3 regions of the Xenorhabdus sp. KJ12.1 genome follow, and region 3 is predicted to be linked to each of the others. Evidence: riboswitches for the same ligand, from Rfam matches in the RefSeq annotation. Region 3 holds a riboswitch; each other region holds the start of a gene.
What was found. A riboswitch is a leader RNA that binds a small molecule or an ion and turns the genes downstream of it on or off. The one in region 3 is predicted to bind thiamine pyrophosphate.
Positions count from the first base shown of each region.

Region 1: linked by a shared signal. The riboswitch ahead of thiD (bifunctional hydroxymethylpyrimidine kinase/phosphomethylpyrimidine kinase) and the one ahead of thiB (thiamine ABC transporter substrate binding subunit) in region 3 are both predicted to bind thiamine pyrophosphate.
Region 2: linked by a shared signal. The riboswitch ahead of thiC (phosphomethylpyrimidine synthase ThiC) and the one ahead of thiB (thiamine ABC transporter substrate binding subunit) in region 3 are both predicted to bind thiamine pyrophosphate.

Region 1 is NZ_CAWNQH010000064.1:7,419-15,548, reverse strand. It holds gene trhP (prephenate-dependent tRNA uridine(34) hydroxylase TrhP) at 1-364, shown strand, start outside; gene AACS92_RS08905 (hypothetical protein) at 500-772, shown strand; gene fbaB (class I fructose-bisphosphate aldolase) at 1,066-2,115, shown strand; gene thiD (bifunctional hydroxymethylpyrimidine kinase/phosphomethylpyrimidine kinase) at 2,193-2,990, opposite strand; TPP riboswitch at 3,077-3,169, opposite strand; gene cspE (transcription antiterminator/RNA stability regulator CspE) at 3,312-3,521, opposite strand; gene AACS92_RS08885 (amino acid permease) at 4,310-5,671, opposite strand; gene AACS92_RS08880 (helix-turn-helix domain-containing protein) at 6,144-6,524, shown strand; gene AACS92_RS08875 (N-acetylmuramoyl-L-alanine amidase) at 6,612-7,454, opposite strand; gene AACS92_RS08870 (alanine/glycine:cation symporter family protein) at 7,664-8,130, opposite strand, start outside.
Region 2 is NZ_CAWNQH010000116.1:110,073-118,202, reverse strand. It holds gene hemE (uroporphyrinogen decarboxylase) at 1-821, opposite strand, end outside; gene dcp (peptidyl-dipeptidase Dcp) at 1,247-3,445, shown strand; gene nudC (NAD(+) diphosphatase) at 3,521-4,300, opposite strand; gene AACS92_RS19430 (HAD family hydrolase) at 4,560-5,234, shown strand; TPP riboswitch at 5,316-5,440, shown strand; gene thiC (phosphomethylpyrimidine synthase ThiC) at 5,583-7,568, shown strand; gene thiE (thiamine phosphate synthase) at 7,552-8,130, shown strand, end outside.
Region 3 is NZ_CAWNQH010000094.1:81,215-89,344, reverse strand. It holds gene thiQ (thiamine ABC transporter ATP-binding protein ThiQ) at 117-812, opposite strand; gene thiP (thiamine/thiamine pyrophosphate ABC transporter permease ThiP) at 805-2,409, opposite strand; gene thiB (thiamine ABC transporter substrate binding subunit) at 2,385-3,398, opposite strand; TPP riboswitch at 3,524-3,628, opposite strand; gene rppH (RNA pyrophosphohydrolase) at 3,888-4,415, shown strand; gene ptsP (phosphoenolpyruvate--protein phosphotransferase) at 4,425-6,671, shown strand; gene lgt (prolipoprotein diacylglyceryl transferase) at 6,788-7,705, shown strand; gene thyA (thymidylate synthase) at 7,702-8,130, shown strand, end outside.

The DNA.
Region 1 (8,130 bases), on a different contig from region 3:
TTTGCGTCGCCATACTCACGATGCCTATCAAACCTATGAATATGGTTATTCAGTATCAGAGACGCAACAATTTGTCGGAGAATTTACCGGCAATCGGATCAACGGGCTGGCTGAAGTAGCAGTAAAAAATAAGTTCCTCGTTGGTGACAATCTTGAAATTATGACGCCAGCAGGCAATATCAACTTTGTACTGGCATCAATGACAAACAAAAAAAATCAGGTTGTCGAAGTTGCTCCGGGTGACGGTCATATTGTTTACTTGCCTGTTCCTGAAGAAATTGAACTGAATTACGCGCTGCTTATCCGTAATCTGAAATCGGGTAATACCCGAGCACCTCATACAAATACAGTTCCTAAAAAATAATTCAGTATGAATTTTACAGAAATAGTTCCATTTTTTTAGAAACAGATCACATCAATACTATTTTATTTCTCGTATCATCCATTCTGAAAAATGAAGAACTAAAAAAGTTTCACTGTAAGACTAGGAACCACCTCCTTGGCTAGCTCAATCTCCCTTGGGCTAGCCTTTTCTTTTCCTGAAAATTTTAAAATTCAAAAAATCATCAGTAATATCAGCAAGAAAAAATCATTAACTGAATTACTAGTTATTGAGTTTATCCAGTCAATAATAATTATCTCACTACCCATTACAAAATTAATTGTAAATAAAAAAATCGGTTTGAATAAATATCACTCATATTTATTCAACATACTGAAGGAATTTTTAGAAAAACACCTTGAGATAGTTATTTCCAACAGAGTCGATTGATATTATCTCACTATACACATGCATGACAGGAGGGAAATAATTAAATTTTAATAAACATAACATTAACTATGAAAAATATACCCAATGGTTCCAAGTTACATCGCAGCGACAAGGGAATGAATCCAGGCCATTGGATGACTGGAAATGAGTACAACCAACAAAGAGGCAACTTGAAAGACGACGGGTATAATCTCAACTGAAGCGATCCACTACATCTTCCCTTCCTGCTCACCTTGTACTCCATGCAAATATAAACAACAATCAGTAGCGCCTTTTGCAAACTGGAGTTAAACATGACTGATATCGTGAAGTTGTTAGGAAAAGACGCAGAAAGTTTATTGCAGCATCAATGTTCCACTATTCCACGTGAAAATCTCTACATTCCGGGTGCAGATTTTGTTGATCGTGTAATGATCGAAAACAATCGGCCAAACGCGGTATTGCGCTCAATGCAAACTTTATTTAATCATGGGCGTCTGGCAGGAACTGGTTATCTTTCGATTCTGCCGGTTGATCAGGGAGTTGAACATTCAGCCAGTGCCTCTTTTGCAGCAAATCCGCTCTATTTTGACCCCAAAAATATTGTTGAATTAGCAATTGAAGCAGGATGTAATTGCGTTGCTTCGACTTATGGTGTTCTGGCATCTGTTTCCCGCCGCTATGCCCATAAAATTCCATTTCTGGTGAAACTGAATCACAATGAAACTCTGACCTACCCCGCTGAATATGATCAGACTTTATATGCCAGCGTTGAACAGGCATTTAACATGGGTGCAGTTGCAGTTGGTGCAACGATTTATTATGGTTCTCATGAGTCACGCCGCCAGATAGAAGAAATTTCTGCTGCTTTCGAACGTGCTCATGAATTAGGAATGGTCACAGTACTGTGGGCATATTTACGTAATTCTGCCTTCAAAAAAGATGGCGTTGATTACCATACAAGTGCCGATTTAACCGGTCAGGCAAACCATCTGGCAGCCACTATCGGTGCTGATATTGTTAAGCAAAAAATGGCGGAAACTAATGGCGGTTATACTGCTATTGGTTTCGGGCACACAGATAAACGTGTCTATACTGAATTAACAACAGAACACCCTATCGATTTAGTTCGCTATCAGTTGGCTAACTGTTACATGGGGCGTGCCGGCCTAATCAATTCCGGCGGAGCTTCTGGTGCCAATGATTTGAGTGATTCAGTCCGTACTGCGGTCATCAACAAACGCGCTGGAGGCATGGGGTTAATTCTTGGGCGCAAGGCATTTAAGAAGTCAATGAAAGAAGGCGTTGCCCTGATCCACTCAGTACAGGATGTCTACCTCGACAAAAGCGTCACTATAGCCTGATAAAATCAGGATAATTAATTGAATAATAAAGAAATTAGATATGGGGATAGCTATATCCCCATTTTCACGGTCAGTAACTACCACCATTGATGGAAATGATGTACCGGCCCTATCCCTTTTCCCACGTCTAATTTATCTGCCTGCACTAAGGCATTGTGTAAATAAGCTTTTGCAATTGGCACTGTGCTCTGCCAATCTTCATAACGTGGTCGTAATGCAGCAAGAGCCGCCGACAAAGTACAACCCGTGCCATGTGTATTGTGGGTATTAACTCTGGAAGCAGTAAAACGCCATTCTCCTTCAGGCGTAAACAACCAGTCAGGACTTTCTCCGTCAGCCAGATGCCCCCCTTTCAACAGAATTGCCTGACAACCCATTGATAATAATTTTCGCCCTTGTTGCAACATTTCATCTTCTGTTTCCGCAGAAGAACATTTCAACAGTGCTGCCGCTTCAGGTAAATTGGGAGTAATTAAAGAAACAACAGGTAGTAGTAACTCTGTCATAACTGTGGCAGCTTCTTCCGACAGTAACGGATCTCCACTCTTCGCCAGCATCACTGTATCCAGTACAGTATAAGGAACTGGGTAACGTTGCAGCATTTCCGCGACAACTTTTACATTAGCAACATTCGATAACATACCAATTTTAATACTGTCTATCCTGACATCTGAAAGCACAGACTCAAGTTGAGTAGCAAGGAAACTTGGGTCAATATCGTAAACTGCTTGCACTCCAGTGGTATTTTGCGCAACGAGGGCGGTAATCACAGTTGTGCCATAAACGCCAAGTGCAGAAAAGGTTTTCAAATCGGCTTGAATGCCGGCACCACCGCTAGGATCAGTTCCTGCAATGGTCAATGAATGAATTGACATGATGATGATTCCTGCGACCAGCTCAGGAAAAGCGGCAATCAAAATACCCACTCTCTTTCAAGTTGCCTTTCAAGATCTGTCGGATATGGGATATACCGAGACTTCCCTACGCTAGCATTATCCAGATCAGGTAATACGGGTACTTCTCAGTTCAATTAAGAACGCCCCGAGCCAAAATAAAAATCACTCTATTAGTATCCCAATAGAGTGATATTTGCAATATGTTATCGTTAAATAATGAAACAGATTAACGATATATATTCAGCTGGCAATGAAAATACCAGCAAAAATAAATTTATTACTTTTAATTACTTTTTATTACTATAAAGTTGTCACGTTTGCAGCAGCTGGACCTTTAGGACCATCCTGAATTTCAAACTCAACTTGTTGGCCTTCAGACAATGTTTTAAATCCATCTTTCATAATTGCAGAAAAATGTACAAATACATCTTTGCTGCCATCAGCTGGAGTAATAAAACCAAAACCTTTAGACTCGTTGAACCACTTCACAGTACCAGTGATTTTTGCCATTTCAAAAATTTCCTTTGAATCACTTTATTAGCCGATTGGCATTAAAAAGAAACGAACCCGTATTCATTGCTGCTATTCATTAACAGAAATAGTACTTCGTTTACCCATGTGTTTTATCACATACTCTTTATATAATCGCAAGCCATTTTTTTCAGCGGCACGAGCTAAAGCACATATTTCAAATTATTAATATCTGCTTTTTATTTAACGTCAACCAGAAGTATTTATATTACATAACACCATGAATTAAAAAAGAAATAGAATTTTAACCCTTGGAAAGTATTTTGATTTTTTTGATATATAATTCTGTTTATCACGCTTATTAAGAGATACAGCAGAGAGTTATAACTTTTAAACTTTATTGAAGAAGCGATAAAAGAATGGAGTATATTTGTTAACACCTGAGAGTGTAATATGACTGCTCCAAATTCAGCTGTTTTATATTTTGTATATCCTTTATTAAAGATTGTTCAGTTGAATTCCCTTTTATTCAATTTATAGACGTCCTTTATTATTTAAATATGTCAGAAGCTGACTTCATGTTTATAGCCCAAGAAAAACTGAGCTTTAAGCAGCCTATTACACGGATATTAGTTCAGTGCAAACATTTTATGGAGAAAAATGGATAACATTCATTTTATATGCAATTTTTGTAGTTTAAATTTTCACATAGTTTTCTCATGTAATAAAATTTTGTTATCAGGGATTAATAAAATTAGATTCATTATAAAAAAATCAGCCGGGCATATGCCCGGCTGATAAAGTATACTCATTTTAAAACTATCAAGTTATGTCTTTGCTTTATTGGATCTGGAAAATAAATAACCAACCCACAATGCTCCAATCCAGAATGGCATGAGGATAACAGATATACGTATATCAGGTATCGTCAGGATAATAATAAGAATACAAGCCAGAAATATCAGACACAGGAAATTACCAAATGGATACCAGAATGCTCTGAAACTTGTTTTAACCCCTTCGGCATCCTTTGCAGCCCGAAATTTCAGGTGTGACACACAAATCATAATCCAATTAATAACTAAGGTTGTCACTACCAATGCCATCAAAAGCTCAAATGCCTTACCCGGCATAACATAGTTAATTAATACACCTATCGATGTTGCCAAAGCTGACAATGCAATTGATAAAACCGGAACACCGCGCTTATTCACTTTGGTCAGAATACGTGGTGCATTCCCCTGCTTAGCCAAGCCGTATAACATTCGGCTGTTACAATAAACGCCGCTGTTATAAACCGACAGCGCTGCAGTCAGCACGACAACATTCAAGGCATTAGCAACCCAAAAGCTATCCAAATTATGGAAAATCAGAACGAATGGGCTTCCACCCTCAACAACTTTTATCCACGGGTAAAGAGACAACAGAATGAACAACGAACCGATATAAAACAGTAAAATACGGTACACAACCTGATTAGTTGCCTTCGGGATGTTTTTTTCTGGATTTTCAGCTTCTGCCGCCGTAATTCCTACGGTTTCCAATCCACCGAATGAAAACATAATTACGGCCATTGCTGTGATCAGACCCGCAGCACCATTAGGCATGAAACCGCCATACTGCCATAAATTGCTTACGCTGGCCTGCGGCCCTCCTGTTCCACTAATGAGTAAGTAAGAACCGAAGAGGATCATGCCGATAATAGCTCCGACTTTAATCATAGAGAACCAGAATTCTGCCTCCCCATAGAGCCGGACATTAATTAAATTGACAGAATTAATCACCACAAAGAATATTGCTGCTGAAGCCCACGTTGGGATTTCAGGCCACCAGTATTGAATATACATACCGACAGCTGTGAGCTCCGCCATTCCAACCAGTATAAACATAACCCAGTAATTCCAACCGGATAGAAAACCAGCAAAATTACCCCAATATTTATAAGCAAAGTGGCTAAAAGAACCTGCTACTGGCTCTGCAACAACCATTTCCCCCAACTGGCGCATTATCAGGAATGCAATAAAACCACTAATAGCATACCCAAGAAGCACTGAAGGCCCGGCCATTTTTATCGTTTGGGCAATTCCCAAAAATAACCCTGTCCCTACTGAGCCACCGAGTGCAATAAGCTGAATATGCCTGTTCTTTAAACCACGCTTAAGCGTCGACTGTTGTATATGCCCCGTCATCTAGTCCTCTTATTTCGATAATTATATCCGTCGTCTTTCAGGCCATTTCTGTGTTGGCTTAGTTTACTCACCGCTGCAATGCAGCCCGAAATCCATTGGGTATAGAACCTGTTTAAACTATTTTATTTGTCGTTTTGGACCTGAACTGGCTGAAGAAACCTTAGATTCCTTCAATTTTTGCGCGATCTATCATACCCAAACTACTCTGACACTAATTGCTATCGTGTCAGACTCTGATTTTGACTCAATATTTAGTCTACTCATTCAAATCAGATGAATATTAAAACATCATTCACAAAGAATAAATACCGGAAACGCATACTAATTCACTCTTCATCCCTTTGTGATTGTAATGCATATTCAGGCCCGATAAGAGTAAAATTAACTCTCGATTGTCGATTATGTATAAAACTAAAATCTTGAAAAGAAGTTGTGTATACTTCCCATCACCTTTAACCAATTTATAATTGTAATGCCACAGGATAATCACTTAGCACTTGTATGCGCACTGAGTAAATGGATAGAAAACCACCTTGGTCGTGTCATCCATCTTGAAGAACTTGCTGCTTACTCTGGCTATTCGCTTTGGCACATGCAGAAAATATTCAAGGAAGTCACCGGGATCTCACTGGGTAAATACATACGTCAACGTCGGCTGGCTGGTGCTGTACATCTTCTGAAGAACAGTTCCCAACCCATTTTTGATATTGCGCTGGATTTCGGCTTCGGCTCTCAATCCCACTTTACTTATATGTTCCGTAAAGAATATGGCATTACACCTTACGATTTTCGTCAAAGTACAGATATAGAGCTTGAAGTTAAACTTCCATTACACCTGTCTTACAATTGCTAATCATAAGATAAATTATGCGGCCTGACGTCAATATCAGGCCGCTACTTTACTAACTTCTCAACCATCTTCCTTAGTACCGTAACGAGATTAGTTTTCATTTAATTTATACTTTTCAACTAAGGCTAATGCTATCGCTTCCGTTTCTGCATCGGGATAACCCTGAATATCTGATGGACGAAAATGCATCTGAAATGCCCGGATCGTTTTATGCGTATGCACATCCAGATAGCCTGTCTGAGGAATAGAATACCCATAAACAGCCAGTGCTTTTTGTATTCTGATAACGGGAACAGGCGTATCTGGCGCTCTGTCAGCTAAATATTTACTTACCGTATCAACATCAGGCCAGGCCCCGATCCCTTCTTCATAAAGAGTATGCCATGGAAAAACAGGCCCGGGATCTTCTTTCCGAAGTGGGGCGATATCACTATGACCAACCACATTTACAGCTTCAATTTTATGCCTACGGATAATATCTTTTGTCAGTCGGATCAAGGCATCTATTTGTGTTGGATGATATTCACACCACTCTTTTTTAAGAAAGTATTTTTTAAATCCACAATTAACTATTTCTATGCCGATAGAATAATTATTTAAATTTTTATATCCCCTCCACTCACTTCTGCCAGCGTGCCAGGCTTTTTCTCCCTCAGAAGATAATTGAAAAATAATCGGTTCATTATTTTTATATTTGGGATGAGCGGGAATCAAATACTGGACACTGACATTACCGCCAGTCAGAGCCCGTAAAGAACGCTTCTCATTCAAGGCCGTATAATGTATAACCAAAAACTTAACTGATTCAATATTCTTTTTTGTCGAATACGAATAAAAATGATCAATAAGATAATCATTCCTTTCTTCCAATGGGGATTGCCGACTACAACCAATCAATAGCGTAATAAGCACACCTACTAAGATTTTTCTCATCATATTTATACAATAACAGAAGAAAAATTGAATAATGTCACTATATAGTAGATGAAACTAGAATAGATGCTGTCTTTTTATCGGCTGGAATGCTATGCGTTATACCATTTTTACAATAACATAAAAGCCGGACTTCCATTTGAATCTGGAATATCCGGCTAATATGTTTATCCATTTTATTTTACTAATAATGAATATTGGTCTTAATTTCAGCTATTACGTTTTTGATTCTTCTGAGCCGGCTCATTATCCCAAATGCCTTCTTCAATCTGCTTTTGGAGTTCCGGATACATATTAATATCAAATGTTGGTAACTGCCCTGCTTTTCTCTGCTGGTTATAGTCTTTAGCCAATTTCAGCGCAATGCCTGATAACAAGAAAATAGCTATCAGGTTCACAATAGCCATACAGGCCATGGATACGTTTGCCATATTCCAGACTAAAGGCACTTCCGCCATTGTACCGAACATCACCATGGCTAATGCTGCAATACGTAAAATGAATAAACCAGCAGTATGGTTACGTTCGAGGAATATCATATTACTTTCAGCATAAGCATAGTTAGCAATAATTGATGTAAAGGCAAAGAAGAAAATTGCAATGGCAACGAAAGTTGTTCCCCAATGACCAACCGCGGAGGATAGCGCACGTTGCGTCAATTCAATTCCACTGATGG
Region 2 (8,130 bases), on a different contig from region 3:
TTCGTTGTCCAGTCCAGCCCAAGAGCATCACAGCCAGTTGCAGCCATCGCCTCAAGCCATTGCCCTCCCCCTTTTGTAAATAGGGTGACAGGTACTCTACGGCCCTCATGCTCGCGGATCAGCCCATCGACAATCTTATGCATATATCGCAGGGAAAACTCCTGATAATCGCGCTGGGACAAAACTCCGCCCCACGTATCGAAAATCATGACAGATTGTGCGCCTGCTTTAATCTGAGCATTCAGATATAGAATAACGCTATCAGCCAATTTATCCAGCAACAGATGAAGTATCGCCGGCTCAGCATACATCATGGCTTTGATCTTAGTAAACGCCTTACTGCTTCCGCCTTCGACCATATAGGTTGCCAGTGTCCACGGGCTGCCGGAAAAACCAATCAGAGGAACCTGCCCTGCCAGTGCCTTGCGTATCGCACGGACAGCATCCATGACATAACCCAGCTCCATCTCCGGATCAGGAATAGGTAACATTTCTACATCAGCATGGTTAAGGATTGGCGACTGAAAACGCGGGCCTTCACCAGCTTCGAAATACAACCCTAATCCCATTGCATCAGGAATGGTCAAAATATCGGAAAACAGAATGGCCGCATCCAGAGGAAAACGTCGCAAAGGCTGAAGAGTCACTTCACAGGCCAGTTCAGTATTTTTGCATAACGAGATGAAATCTCCCGCCTCCTGCCGTGTTGCTTTATATTCAGGTAAATATCGTCCTGCCTGCCGCATCATCCATACCGGAGTGATATCAACTGGCTGACGCAATAAGGCACGCAGATAACGGTCGTTTTTCAACTCATTCATGACAGGCTCCCTTGATTATCGACAAAAAGCGCCCGCATGATAACACGTCAAAAGCCTAACTTCCGTCGTGACTGCCAATAAATAAACGTTCGGTCATCAATCAACAACCTAAGATGAAAAAAATTTATGTATGGGTTCACAAAACCAGGAACAAGAGCTAGGCACTCCGGTCTATTGCTCTCATTATGTTAACCTTGTGTTACAGATATGTAGCGCACAGGCAATCTGGTATCTCACATTGCCATAATCCTTCACCGTTCGCGCTTTTCAGTTAATCGTTGGATGAATTGGTTTACGTTAGTTAATTGACAGTCGTTAATGGGCTTTAGTTAAGCGGCCATCGTCACTCGACTGTCTCAAAGCTCTTATAAAGTCATTTTTATTGATAAATAACCTATAAAATTTACATGGAGGAGTTTCGACTGATGCGTTTATCCATTTTAGTACTGGCTATTGGCTTAGCATTAGGCACTCAGGCACAAGCCGAAGAAAATAAACGGGGCTCTGGCCACACTAGCGTATCTGGTGGTCAGATAAAGGAGGTAAGTGTGATCAATGAAGTTGACCAACAACAAGATAAGAATAATCCTTTCTTCTATACCAGCGTACTCCCCTTCCAGGCTCCTCCGTTTGATAAAATAAAAGAAACAGACTACTCACCTGCAATCACGGCCGGTATTAAACAGAAGCTGGAAGAAGTGGAGAAGATCGCCAATAATCCCGCCCCGCCTGACTTTGAAAATACCTTTATCGCACTGGAGAAATCCGGCACAACGCTGGAGCGGGTAACAAACGTATTTTGGGCGATGACCTCAGCCAATACGACTGACGGGTTACAAAAACTCAGTGAGGAAATGTCACCAAAGCTGGCGGCAATGAATGATGAGATTATGCTGAACAGTAAACTGTTCAATCGCATCAAAACCATTTACCAACAGCGCGAAAAACTGAATCTGGACGCAGAATCGCTCCGTCTGGTAGAAGTCATTTATAAGCAATTCGAATTAGCGGGTGCCAATTTATCTGATGCTGACAAAATAAAAATGAAAGCATTAAATCAGGAATCGGCAACCCTTCGTACTCAATTTACCAATAAATTGTTAGCAGCAACCAAAGATGGCGCTCTGACGATTAAGGATAAAACTCTGCTGGCCGGGCTATCCGATGGCGAAATGGCTGCGGCTGCACAGGCTGCCAGTGAGCGTAAGCTGGATAATCAATGGTTGTTCGTATTACAGAACACAACCCAACAACCGATTCTGCAAGATCTGAAAGATCGCGATACACGTAAGGCGTTATTCGAAGCATCGTGGAACCGAGCGGAAAAAGGGGATGATAACGACACACGCCAAACGCTGTCCCGATTAGCGAAAATCCGTGCTGAGCAGGCTAAGATACTAGGTTTCAAAGATTACGCATCATGGAAGCTGCAAAGCCAGATGGCAAAAACACCGGAAGTCGCATTGAAGTTTTTACGTGATATTGTCCCTGCTGCAACTGCACGCGCTGAACGTGAAGCAAAAGATATTCAGGCCGTGATTGACCAGCAAAAAGGCGGCTTCAAAGTGGAAGCATGGGATTGGCCGTTCTATGCCGAACAGGTACGCAAGGCAAGGTATGATTTGGATGAGTCCCAGATTAAGCCCTATTTCGAACTGAATAACGTCCTGAATAACGGCGTGTTCTACGCCGCCAACCTGCTATATGGCATTACCTTTAAAGAGCGTAAAGACATTCCGGTTTATCATCCCGATGTCCACGTGTATGAAGTTTTCGATAAGGACGGGCAACAACTGGCGTTGTTCTATTCCGATTACTTTAAGCGTGACAATAAAGCCGGTGGCGCCTGGATGAGTAATTTTGTCGATCAGTCCAGACTCTTCGGAACCAAACCGGTAATTTACAACGTTGCCAACTTTACTAAACCGGCTCCGGGCCAGCCAGCACTGTTATCGTATGATGACGTGATCACAATATTTCATGAATTTGGACATGCATTACACGGCATGTTTGCTGATCAGGAATACCCGACTCTGTCAGGAACCAGTACTGCTCGTGACTTTGTGGAATTCCCGTCACAAATTAATGAATACTGGGCCCGTGATCCCAAGGTATTTGCGAATTACGCCAGACATTACCAAACTGGCGAAGTCATGCCGCAGGCACTGATGGATAAAATCAATCAGGCGGATAAGTTTAACAAAGGTTATCAAATGACCGAGTTACTATCAGCCGCACTGCTGGATATGCACTGGCATATGCTGGCCGCAGATAAGCCGCAGCAGGATGTGAATAAATTTGAAGCCGCGTCTTTGCAAGAAGACAATATCCACCTCAACTACGTGCCACCGCGCTACCGTTCCAGTTACTTCAAACACATTTGGGGCGGTGGTTATGCTGCCGGTTATTATGCCTATCTGTGGACAGAAATGCTGGCCGACGATGCGTTTGCATGGTTTACCGAGCATGGCGGTCTGACAAAAGAAAACGGTCAGATTTTCCGCGATAAGATACTGTCACGCGGTAATAGTACAGATCTGGAAAAACTGTATATCGACTGGCGAGGTAAGCCACCAAGTACTGAATCTATGCTGAAAAACCGGGGTCTTACGGAACAAAAATAATCAAATATAGTTAAAGGCTGAGAGTTACCTGATAGAAAAAATCGGGTAACTCTCATGATTTGTAAGTATTCACTATCAATACTGGCGACAGCTCTGACGACATAGTGCGACCGTTTCCTCAATCAGACGGCGGGCAATCGTATCAGGCCCGGGGATCAGGGGAAGATCATCATATCGATACCAATCCGCACTGATCAGCTCAACGGGGTCATGTTCAATATCACCACTCTCATAATCAGCCAGAAACCCCATCATCAATGAATGAGGAAAAGGCCACGGTTGAGAAGTCACATAACGCAGGTTACGGATTTTTATTCCACTCTCTTCCATCACCTCACGATGTACCGTCTCCTCCAGTGTTTCACCCACTTCCACAAACCCAGCCAGCACGGTATGAATACCATTGCGATGACGCTGATGTTGTGCCAGTAGAATGTGATCTTCACGGCGGATACCCACAATAATGCAGGGAGCAATTTGCGGATAATAGCGTTCATCGCAATGGTGGCACAGGCAGGCCCACTCGTGCTCAGTCTGCTGCATTTCATGACCGCAATACCCACAGTAACGATGTGAGCGGTAAAACTCCGCCAACTGGACTCCGCGCCCTACCAACTGAAATAATTGAGGATCCTGTTCTGCAATCCGGCGGGGAGAATACATCTCTGATGCCATCTTATGACGGATGAGCCACACTACTTCTCCCAACCACTCGCCAATCACGTAGGCGACAAGGCCCTGCAATGACCAGCTCTCAGCAGTACCCAGTGGTAAGTCTCCCTGCGGAAGCCAAACTCTGTTTTCAAGACTGACAATCCACCAGCCTCGTTCTATACCTGTCAGTTTTTTTTGCATCATTGGTTCCATCATGTGTTGTGTCATATGCTGCGTTAATTAAGAATATATTAACCAAGTCAGTGTTAATTAAATGTTAACCAAGATTAACATCATTACAGCATACTCCTCTTCATCGTATTCTGTCTGCAATCTGTTATATTAACAATGCTTCTGAATGTGCATATTTTCGGGTGTTCATTAAGCCGTAGCAATAAAATATTTGATTCTCTTTCAATCGACCTTATCCTGTCGATTTCAGATTTGAGGAATAACAACTATGTCACAGCAGGTTGCCATATTTGATCTGGACGACACCCTGATCCGTGGGGATTCCAGTCTACTCTGGACGAATTATTTATGGGAAAAGCAGATCATTACTGACCCCCGCTTTATAGAAGCAGACCAGAAAATGATATCGGATTACAGTGCAGGGAAACTGAATATGCAGGAATATCTGTCAGTCAGTTTACAAGCCCTCTGCCAAATACCCCATGAACAAGTTGATATCTGGCTGACAGATTTTGTAGAAACGACAATCAAACCTCTCTTCTACCCCGCAGCGAAAACACAATTAGATATTTACCGCCAACAAAATATTCCCGTCATTATCATTTCTGCTACTGTTTCTTTCGTGGTGAAAAAAATCGCGGCTGTATTTGGCGTAAAAACCGCCATGGGGATTGATATGGTCATGAAAGATGGCTGTTATACCGGCGATATTGAAGGTGTCCCAACTTTCCGGGAAGGGAAAGTTACCCGCTTACAGCAATGGCTGACAGAACAGAATTTATCGCCACAACATATCTCTTTTTACACAGACTCATCGAACGACTTGCCGATGTGTTTCTTTGCCAGTGAAGTATTTACCGTGAATCCGGATGTAAAATTGCAGTCAGCAGCAGAAAAACATGGTTGGAAGCAATTGAGCTGGGCGTTAGCGCCACGGAATTAATATTAATACCTGACATCGGGCCAATACAAAAGGCTCGGTTTTCCGGTTGCAGTTTCCATAATCCCCTTTATACTCTGGGGTGTTTTCTTGTCGGAGTGCCTAGCGTTCAGCGTATATCACGGTGGACACAGGCTGAGACCGTTTATTCGGGATCCGCAGAACCTGATCGGGCTAATACCCGCGAAGGGAACAAGAGTAATCCCTCTGCTGATATGCTTTATTGCTTCTGTACAGATCTTCTGCCAGATAACACTGTTCAGCAATCATCATTACTCCCTGCGAGCTCCAGACAAGCAATTTTCTCAACTTAAGCCTGATTACAGGCGATCACACAGTCAGGAATTTGCTATGTCTAATGCTATTACTAATGATACCGTCACCTCCAGCGCAGATATTATCCCTACAACTGATATCTCCCCTAAAACTCATCCGGCACGTCCACGTAAAGCCCAACGGGATGCCGCACAGGAATTTATCAATTCAATTCAGGGTGTTACCTTCCCCAATTCACGTCGTATCTATCTGGAAGGTTCACGCGAGGATATTCAGGTTCCTATGCGTGAAATTCAGGTATCTCCTACACTGGTTGGCGGGACAAAAGAAGCGCCCCAATTTGAGGAAAATGAACCCGTACCTGTTTATGATACTTCCGGCCCTTATGGCGACCCTGAAGCCGTACTGGACGTACACGCAGGTTTACAGAAAATCCGCCAGCCGTGGATTGAAGAGCGCAATGACACAGAGCCTGTCACAACCCTCAGCTCTGATTTTACCCAACAGCGCCTAGCGGATGCCGGACTGGATCATCTGCGTTTTCACCATCGTCCCCACCCTTTGAAAGCGAAAATTGGCGAACGCGTTACCCAATTACACTACGCTCGTAAAGGCATTATCACGCCGGAGATGGAATTTATCGCCCTGCGGGAAAATATGGGGCGTGAACGTATCCGCGGTGAAGTGCTTCTCCAGCAGCATCCGGGGCAAAGTTTCGGTGCCAACTTACCGGAAAACATTACGCCGGAATTTGTGCGACAGGAAGTCGCTGCGGGCCGTGCGATTATTCCTGCCAACATTAACCACCCAGAATCTGAACCGATGATTATCGGGCGCAATTTTCTGGTGAAAGTGAATGCCAATATCGGTAATTCTTCCGTCACCTCTTCCATTGAAGAAGAAGTTGAGAAGCTGATCTGGTCTACCCGCTGGGGCGCGGATACCGTAATGGATCTTTCCACCGGGCGCTATATCCACGAAACCCGTGAATGGATACTGCGTAATAGCCCGGTGCCAATTGGTACAGTCCCCATCTATCAGGCGCTGGAAAAAGTCAATGGCATTGCGGAAAACCTGACGTGGGAAATGTTCCGCGATACGTTACTGGAACAGGCGGAACAGGGAGTCGATTACTTTACTATTCATGCCGGCGTTCTGCTGCGCTATGTTCCGATGACCGCCAAACGACTGACAGGCATTGTTTCCCGTGGTGGCTCCATTATGGCGAAATGGTGTCTCTCTCATCATCAGGAAAACTTCCTCTATACCCATTTCCGTGAAATTTGTGAAATCTGTGCCGCCTACGATGTTTCCCTTTCTCTGGGAGACGGCTTACGTCCCGGTTCCATTCAGGATGCCAATGATGAAGCACAGTTTTCCGAACTACATACACTGGGTGAACTGACCAAAATCGCCTGGGAATATGATGTTCAGGTGATGATCGAAGGGCCGGGACATATTCCGATGCAATTAATCCGCCGCAATATGACGGAAGAACTGGAACACTGCCACGAAGCGCCTTTCTACACATTAGGGCCACTGACAACCGATATCGCGCCGGGTTATGACCATTTCACCTCCGGTATTGGTGCAGCTATGATTGGCTGGTTCGGCTGTGCCATGCTCTGTTATGTCACGCCTAAAGAGCACCTTGGCCTGCCAAACAAAGAAGATGTGAAACAAGGGCTAATCACGTACAAAATCGCAGCTCATGCGGCAGATTTAGCGAAAGGCCATCCCGGTGCTCAAATCCGCGATAACGCCATGTCAAAAGCGCGTTTTGAATTCCGCTGGGAAGACCAGTTTAATCTGGCCCTTGATCCTGACACCGCCCGCGCTTATCACGATGAAACATTACCTCAGGAATCCGGTAAAGTTGCCCATTTCTGCTCCATGTGCGGGCCGAAATTCTGCTCAATGAAAATTACACAGGATGTGCGGGACTATGCCGCAAAACTGGAACAACAATCGGGTATGGAACAGATGTCCGAAGAATTTCGGATACATGGCAGCGAACTGTATCACCGGGCTGAGGATATCAACGATGTTAAATCAGTCTGAAGCGATTTTATCTGAAACCGTTTGCCCTGAAACAGCCTCCTTTGCTCCAACCGAACACCGGTTGGGGTTATATCCCGTGGTGGACTCACTGATATGGATTGAGCGGTTACTGGAAGCCGGTATCAGAACGCTGCAACTGCGTATTAAAGATCTGCCCGAAGATCAGGTAGAGCATGACATTCGGCAGGCGATTGCGTTAGGGAAGCAATACAACGCGCGCCTGTTTATCAACGACTACTGGCGTCTGGCAATCAAACACCATGCTTATGGCGTTCATCTGGGGCAGGAGGATTTAGATATTGCTGATCTCAGTGCCATCCGACAAGCCGGGCTTCGGCTGGGGATCTCCACTCATGACGAGCAGGAACTGGCGCGGGCAAAAGCCTTGCGCCCATCCTACATTGCACTGGGGCATATCTTCCCGACCACAACCAAAGAGATGCCCTCATCACCACAGGGTTTAATCGCCCTGAAACATCAGGTAGCACTCACCCCTGAATTCCCGACAGTGGCTATTGGTGGTATTTCACTGGAACGAGTCCCTGATGTGGTCGCGACCGGT
Region 3 (8,130 bases):
TCATGATTTCTACTTTGCAAAAACGCTATAGCTATAAAGGACATTATTTTTAGAATACGACTATACGGAATATCAAAATCAGAGTACGTCTCATCTGAACTAATACACATTACCAATTATATAATTCCCAAAACCCCGGCTTCTGCTACCTCGCCCTTTACCAGTTTCTCCGTGGCGCCGTCATAATAAATTTCACCATCTACAATCAACAGGGAACGCGGGGCGATTTTAGCGGCATCATCAAGATTATGGGACACCATCAGTAAAGTCAGTTTCCGATCTCTGCATACCTGATCCAGCAATTCCAGCATCTCATTGCGCAACGCAGGGTCAAGTGCTGAAAAAGGCTCATCCAGCAATAAAATGGGCTGCTGACGCACTAAACAGCGCGCCAGCGCCGCCCGCTGGCGTTGTCCACCAGAAAGCTGGGCAGGCAGGCGGTTCAGATATTCTGTTAGTGATACCTGCGATGCAATTTGTTGCAGTGTTTGCTGCTGTTGAACACTTAATTTAAGTCCGGGATGTAAACCCAGACCGATATTTTGTTCAATGGTTAAATGGGAAAACAGATTATTTTCCTGAAACAGCATGGATACCGGGCGATTGGAAGGGGATGTATTGGTATGATTTTCCCCATTCAGCCGGATATCACCGCGTTCTGCGAACTGAAATCCTGCGATTAAACTTAATAATGTACTTTTACCCGCCCCACTCGGGCCGAGGATGGCTATGCGCTCACCCGCCTCAATACTGACGTTGAAATGCATGGCAATTTGTTCATAGGTATAAGTCACATTTTCAAGTTTAATCATGGCGTCGGCCCGGTAAGCGTTCAAGCACGCTGAACAAAATAAAACAGAGGAGCAGAAGAAGGAAAGCAGTGACTGCTCCATCCTGACTGCGGTATGCCCCGATTTGTTGGTAGAGATAGAAAGGCAGGGTACGGAAATTTTCGTCACCAAATAACGCCACAATGCCAAAATCCCCGATTGACAGCACACTGGCAAAAGCCAAAGCCTGTGCCAGCGGGATTTTCAGGGCTTTAAGCTCGATCCAGCGCAGGCGATTGAATCCCTTTATATTCAGGGAGTGGCACAATGGATTGTAGCGCGCTGCCAGATCGCGCATTGGGTTATCCAGTACTTTTAACGCATAGGGAATTGCGATTAAGGCATTGGTCAGGATAACCAGCCCGTAAGGAGAATCAGGTAACCCGATGGTATTATTCAGCAGAATGAAAAAGCCTGTCGCAAGCACAATACCCGGCATCGCCAGAATCAGTAAGCCACTGCTTTCCAGAGCTTGTCCCCAGCGCGATAAATGACGCAGGTATAATTCGCGGCTGCTCCATAACAGCATCATCGTCAGGAAGATACACAACAACCCCGCTCCCAGTGCGATAACAATGGAGGTTGTGAACGCCTGCCATAATTCGGGTTTACTGAGAACATCTAACACCGCGCTGTTCAGCCCATCCATGATGACCGCCAGTAATGGCGGGAGCAGAAGCAGTAATGCGATAGTGATAAGCAATCCGTCACATAACTTTTTCGACCAGGAATCCTGTGGGTTACGCCATTGTTGCTGATGCCCATAACCTACCGAAAGTATGCCTTTAAGCTTTTGGCTCAGTAACACCAGACCAAGACAGCAAAAGAGCTGGATAAGTGCGAGCAAGGCGGCCTGACCCAGATCGTAGTCATACTTGATAGCCTGATAAATAGAGAGCTCAATCGTAGTTGCAGAAGGGCCGCCGCCTAATGTCAGTACGGTGGCAAAGCTGGCGAAGCACAGCATGAAAATCAGTGCGCCTGTTGGCAAAATCTGGCGGCGCAGGTAAGGCCATTCGACAAAACGAAAATGTTGCCACTCATTCATACCAAGCTGAGCTGCAAGCTGCCGTTGTTCTATTGCAATATTTTCCAGTGACTGGAGTAATAAGCGCGTAGCCATCGGCATATTGAAGAAAATATGAGCGAGTAAAATACCCTGAAGGCCGTAAGGCGTGAAATGGTATTCAATCCCTATCCACTGGCAAAGACTGGCCAGCCAGCCAACGCGTCCGTAAACAGTCAGTATGCCAAACAGAGCGACTAAAACCGGCAGAACCAGCGTCATGGCACACAGGCGTAGGAAAAGCGTTCTGCCCGGAAAACGGCGGCGATAGAGCGCTCTGGCCAGAAATATGGCGGGTATCACTGAAAATAAGGCGGATAAAAATGCTTGCCAGAAAGTAAAACGAATCACATGCCACAAATAGCTGTCATTCAGAAATACCTGCCAGTGACTTTCAGGCGCATAAAAAAACAGTACACCAAAAGCGGAAAGCGCAATGAGGAGCAACAGGCCGGAGGCAATTACCCCCGGCAATAACCAACCCGCGATTAACGGCTTACAGCACTTTGCCATGTACGGATCCATTGTATTCGGTGTTTTGCCACTTCATCTGCGTTGAATTGCAGTGATTTCTCTGGCACAGGCAGTTGTTTGAACACTTCTGGCAGAGGAATATCAGTAACAGGATACATCCACTGTGTAGTCGGAAGAACTTGCTGGAATGCTGGAGAAAGCATGAATTGCATGAATTTCTGAGCCAGTTCAGGCTGCTTGCTTGAAGCCAGCTGTGCAGCAACTTCAACCTGTAAATAGTGCCCCTCATCAAATATGGCTGCGGCATAATTATTCTTTTTCTCGGACATGATGTGATAGCCCGGTGAGGTGGTATAGCTGAGCACCATATCGCCTTCTCCTTTCAGGAATAACCCGTAGGCTTCACTCCAGCCTTTAGTTACCGTCAGCGTTTTCTTGGCTATGTTCTGCCACTCTTGTGCGGCCTTATCACCATAGAGTTCCTGCATCCAGAGTAAAAAACCTAAGCCGGGGGTACTGGTGCGCGGGTCCTGATAAATAATCTTCCAGTTCTGCTGGCTGTTAATGAGCTCAGCCATACTTTTTGGGGGATTAGGCAGGGTGTTTTTATTGTAAATAAAAGCAAAATAACCGTAATCGTAGGGAATAAAAGTACTGTTATTCCAGGTGAAAGGCAGTTTTAATTTTGTGGTATCAATGCTGACAGGGGTGAATAACCCTGTCTGTTGAGCAGACTGAATCAGGTTATTATCTAAACCCAGCACGATATCAGCCTGGGTTTTTTTACCTTCCATTCTTATACGGTTCAGTAAAGAAACACCATCCTCCAGCGCAACGAGTTTTAATTCACAGTCACACTCGGATTCAAAAGCTTTTTTAATAGCCGGGCCTGCTCCCCACTCGGAGGCAAACGAATCATAAGTATAAACAGTCAGTGTAGGCTTAGCCTGTGCTGCCTGAGCAAAGGCACATGCAGAAACCGATAATGCACTGATTGCGATCAACCGGGAAAATAAACGCTTAAACACTTTGCTCTCCTGTCGTTATTAATAGTGGTTATTAATAATCGTTATTAGCACTCATAATTAAACAAGTGACCAGCAGGTTGGTAAAGGATTTGAGAAAGTGTCTGATAAAATGACTGCTATATATCAATGAGTAGTGGCTCAAATCCCTACGCCGGTACCAACCGGATCAGGTTCTACGGGTTTGCTCTCAGCGATGTTGTCCGACAACAATCGCACCCCGTTGAGATGAGCATATTGTAGAGGCTAAAGTAGTGACTGCAAAGCCTCATTAATATATCTGACATCTTTCTGACTATTTTTTCTGATTTATTGGCTGTGCTCACATTCCTGCTATCGTTTTATAAATAGGCGGAGATCCGAGTTCCAAAGGGGTGTTTCCTTACCGCCGGGATGCAATTCTAAATCCATTAGGTATAGAGGTTTACCGCTTGAGGGGAGTGTGAAACAATTAGCTATCTTTTCAAATTCGTTTTATCGAGAGGTAGTCTGGTGATCGATGATGATGGCTACCGCCCGAATGTAGGAATTGTAATTTGTAATCGTCAGGGGCAGGTTCTGTGGGCCCGCCGTTATGGACAGCATTCATGGCAGTTCCCCCAAGGAGGTATCAATCCGGGAGAATCGCCAGAGCAAGCGATGTATCGTGAGTTGTTCGAAGAAGTTGGTTTAAGTCGCAAAGATGTACGGGTTTTAGCCTCCACTCGTAGCTGGTTGCGTTACAAATTACCCAAACGTTTGGTGCGTTGGGATACAAAGCCCGTCTGTATAGGGCAAAAGCAACGCTGGTTTTTATTGCAGCTGCTTTGCAGTGAAAAAGAGATTAATGTGCAGCGCAGTAGTACACCAGAATTTGATGGTTGGCGGTGGGTGAGTTATTGGTACCCTGTCAGGCAGGTTGTTTCCTTTAAACGGGATGTGTATCGCCGTGTGATGAAAGAGTTTTCCTCCATCGTGATGCCAGTACAGGAATCAGCGCCACAACCCTACTCAGCCTATTATCGTCGTAGAAGAAGTTAGGTAATTGTTATGCTCATGCGCTTACGGGAAATTGTTGAAAAGGTTGCGATGGCAACGAATTTATCGGAAGCGCTTGAGCTGTTAGTTAATGAAACCTGTTTAGCAATGAACACGGATGTTTGTTCTATTTATCTGGCCGATCATCAGCGCCAGCGTTATTACCTGATGGCAACCCGGGGGTTGAAGAAGCCGGGAAAGCGCACGGTCAGCCTCTCCTTTGACGAAGGTGTTGTGGGTGAAGTCGGGCGCTTGTCAGAGTTAATCAACCTTGCTGATGTACGTGATCACCCCAGCTTCAAATATATTCCTCAAGTAAAAGAAGAGAATCTCCGGGCCTTTTTAGGTGTTCCGATCATCTACCGCCGCCAATTGCAGGGGATTCTGGTCGTTCAACAAAATGAGCGGCGCTCGTTTGATGAAAGTGAAGAGTCTTTTATGGTGACTCTTGCCATGCAATTGGCGGCGATCCTTGCTCAGGCCCAGGTTCGTGGATTATCAAGTCAGTATTGTCAGACCCACATCAAAGCACTGGCGGTCTCTCAGGGTATTGCGATGGCTCAGGGCTGGCAGGATTGTTCCCAGCCATCACTTGAGCAGGTATCTGAAGCGTTAACACTCGATTATCAGGCAGAACGTTCCCGCCTGACCCGTGCGCTTGAGCAGGCAACAGCAGAATGTCGCCGGATAAGTAAACGCTTTACTGCCAGCTCGCAGAAAGAAAGTGCTGCTATTTTTGATCTCTATTCCCACTTACTGAATGATCCGAAACTTAAACAGGATCTGTTCCACTCAGTTGATAATGGTTTTATCGCAGAGTGGGCGGTAAAAAGTGTTGTGGAGAAATATGCGGAACAATTTGCCAATCTTCAGGATGCCTATATGCGGGAAAGGGCTTCTGATCTACGGGCGCTCGGGCAGCGGTTACTCTTTCATCTGGACGATGATTTTACCGGCAATAGCCAGTGGCCAGAGCGTTTTATTCTGGTGGCAGATGAACTCAGCGCTAACTTACTGGCTGAAATCCCGCAGGATAAGCTGGTGGGTGTTATTGTGCGTGATGGGGCAACGCATTCACATTCTGCAATCTTAGTCAGGGCGATGGGAATACCGGCGATTATGGGTGCTGATATTCATCCGGAATTGCTGCATAACCGAATGTTGATTCTGGATGGTTATCGGGGAGAATTTTTCATTGATCCAGAGCCGCTGGTTGTTCAGGAATATCGCCAGATCATTGAAGAAGAGCAGGTTCTCAGTAAACTGGCCGAAGGGGGGCAGCAACAAAAAGCCCGGCTTAAAAGTGGAGAGAGGGTGCGGGTTCAACTCAATGCAGGGTTGAGCCTGAAATATGAGCAACAAATAGGCGATAGTATTGATGGCGTCGGGTTGTATCGTACTGAGATCCCTTTTATGCTGCACAGCGGTTTTCCATCAGAAGATGAACAGAAAAATCGCTATCAGGAAATGCTGACACTTTTCCCTGACAAATCAGTTGTATTGAGAACACTGGATATTGGCGCTGACAAACATCTTCCTTATATGCCTATTAATGAAGAAAACCCTTGCCTTGGTTGGCGGGGAATTCGCATAACGCTGGATCAACCGGAAATATTTCTGATCCAGCTTAGGGCGATGTTGAAAGCGAATATATCGATCGGAAATCTGAAAATATTGTTGCCGATGGTAAGCTGTATTGAAGAGATTGATGAAGCCAAAAAACTGATCAACAGGGCAAAGACAGAAGTTGAACAATCCGCTGCCACAACCATTGCGATGCCACAAATTGGCGTCATGGTAGAAGTGCCCTCTCTGATCCTGCTGTTACCACAATTGAAGAAACGTGTTGATTTTATCTCTATTGGTACCAACGACTTAACTCAGTATTTACTTGCGGTAGATCGTAATAATACCCATGTTGCTTCTTTGTATGACAATCTTCATCCGGCAATGATTAAGGCCTTAAAACAGATTGTTGATGAAAGTCAGCGCATTGGTTTACCCGTTAGTGTTTGTGGGGAAATGGCGGGTTTGCCGATGGGGGTGCTGATATTAGTTGGTTTGGGTTATCGTTGCCTGAGCATGAGCGGTCGGAGTATTCCACGAATTAAATACCTATTACATCATTTAGATTCCGCAGAACTGAGTTATTTTATTCAGGAAATCCTGAGAGCAGAAACCACCCAACAGGTGAAAGAAATCTGTTCTGCTTTTATGGAAACCCACGGCCTTGGTGGGCTGGTGCGTGGTGGCATTTAGCCGCCCATGCTATTATTTACCATTGTTATTTAAGGTGATCGGTTATTTACGGTGATCTGTTATTTACAATGATCTGCCTTAGGGCATTCACACAACATTATTTTTAGTGGGGAACGATGAGCACTAGCTATCTGGCATTTCCTAATATTGATCCGGTCATATTCTCAATCGGGCCGGTATCACTTCACTGGTACGGTTTTATGTATTTGGTTGGCTTTGTTTTTGCCATGTGGCTGGCAAATCGTCGGGCAGCAAAACCAAATAGTGGCTGGGAGAAGAACGAAGTAGAAAACCTGTTGTATGCGGGGTTTGTCGGTGTATTCCTCGGCGGGCGTCTCGGGTATGTTCTGTTCTATAACCTCCCGGTGTTTATGGAGAACCCCCTGTATCTGTTTAAGGTATGGGATGGCGGGATGTCTTTCCACGGCGGGCTGATCGGTGTTATTTGTGCCATGTGGTGGTTCTCCCGCAGGACGAAACGTCACTTCCTGCAAACCGCCGATTTTGTTGCTCCACTGGTGCCTTTTGGCTTAGGGATGGGGCGCATTGGTAACTTTATCAATGGCGAACTGTGGGGGCGTGTCACGCTTGATACACCGTGGGCAATGTTGTTCCCCGGCTCTCAAAGTGAAGACATCGCACTGGCAACTAAAGACCCTTCTTTATGGCCTATTCTGGAAAAATATGGTGTTCTGCCCCGTCACCCCTCACAACTGTACGAAATGATACTGGAAGGCATCGTACTGTTTATCATCCTTAATTTATTTATCCGTAAGTCACGCCCGATGGGAAGCGTTTCAGGATTATTCCTGATCGGTTACGGTGCATTCCGCATCATCGTTGAGTTTTTCCGTCAGCCTGATGCCCAGCTCGGATTATTTGATGGGATCAGTATGGGGCAAATCCTTTCCATCCCAATGATTTTAGTCGGGATATTGATGATGATATGGGCCTATAAACGTCCCAGCAACAATAATACCGGCAACAATACGCGAAAAAATACGCAGAAAGACAAGGTACAAGAGGCAAAATGAAACAGTATCTGGATTTAATGAAAAAAGTGCTGGAAGAAGGCACAGCAAAAGATGACCGCACAGGCACAGGAACACTTTCGATCTTTGGTCATCAGATGCGTTTCAATTTGCAGGAGGGTTTTCCGCTGGTGACAACCAAGCGTTGCCATCTTCGTTCCATCATTCATGAACTGTTATGGTTTCTGAATGGTGATACTAATATCAAATACCTGCATGAAAATGGCGTCAGTATCTGGGACGAATGGGCTGATGAAAATGGTGATTTAGGCCCGGTTTATGGTAAACAGTGGCGTTCATGGGGAGCACCGGATGGCCGCCAGATTGATCAGCTGACCAGCGTTATTGAACAGTTGAAAAGTGACCCGGACTCGCGTCGGATCATCGTTTCTGCCTGGAATGTCGGAGAACTGGATAAAATGGCACTG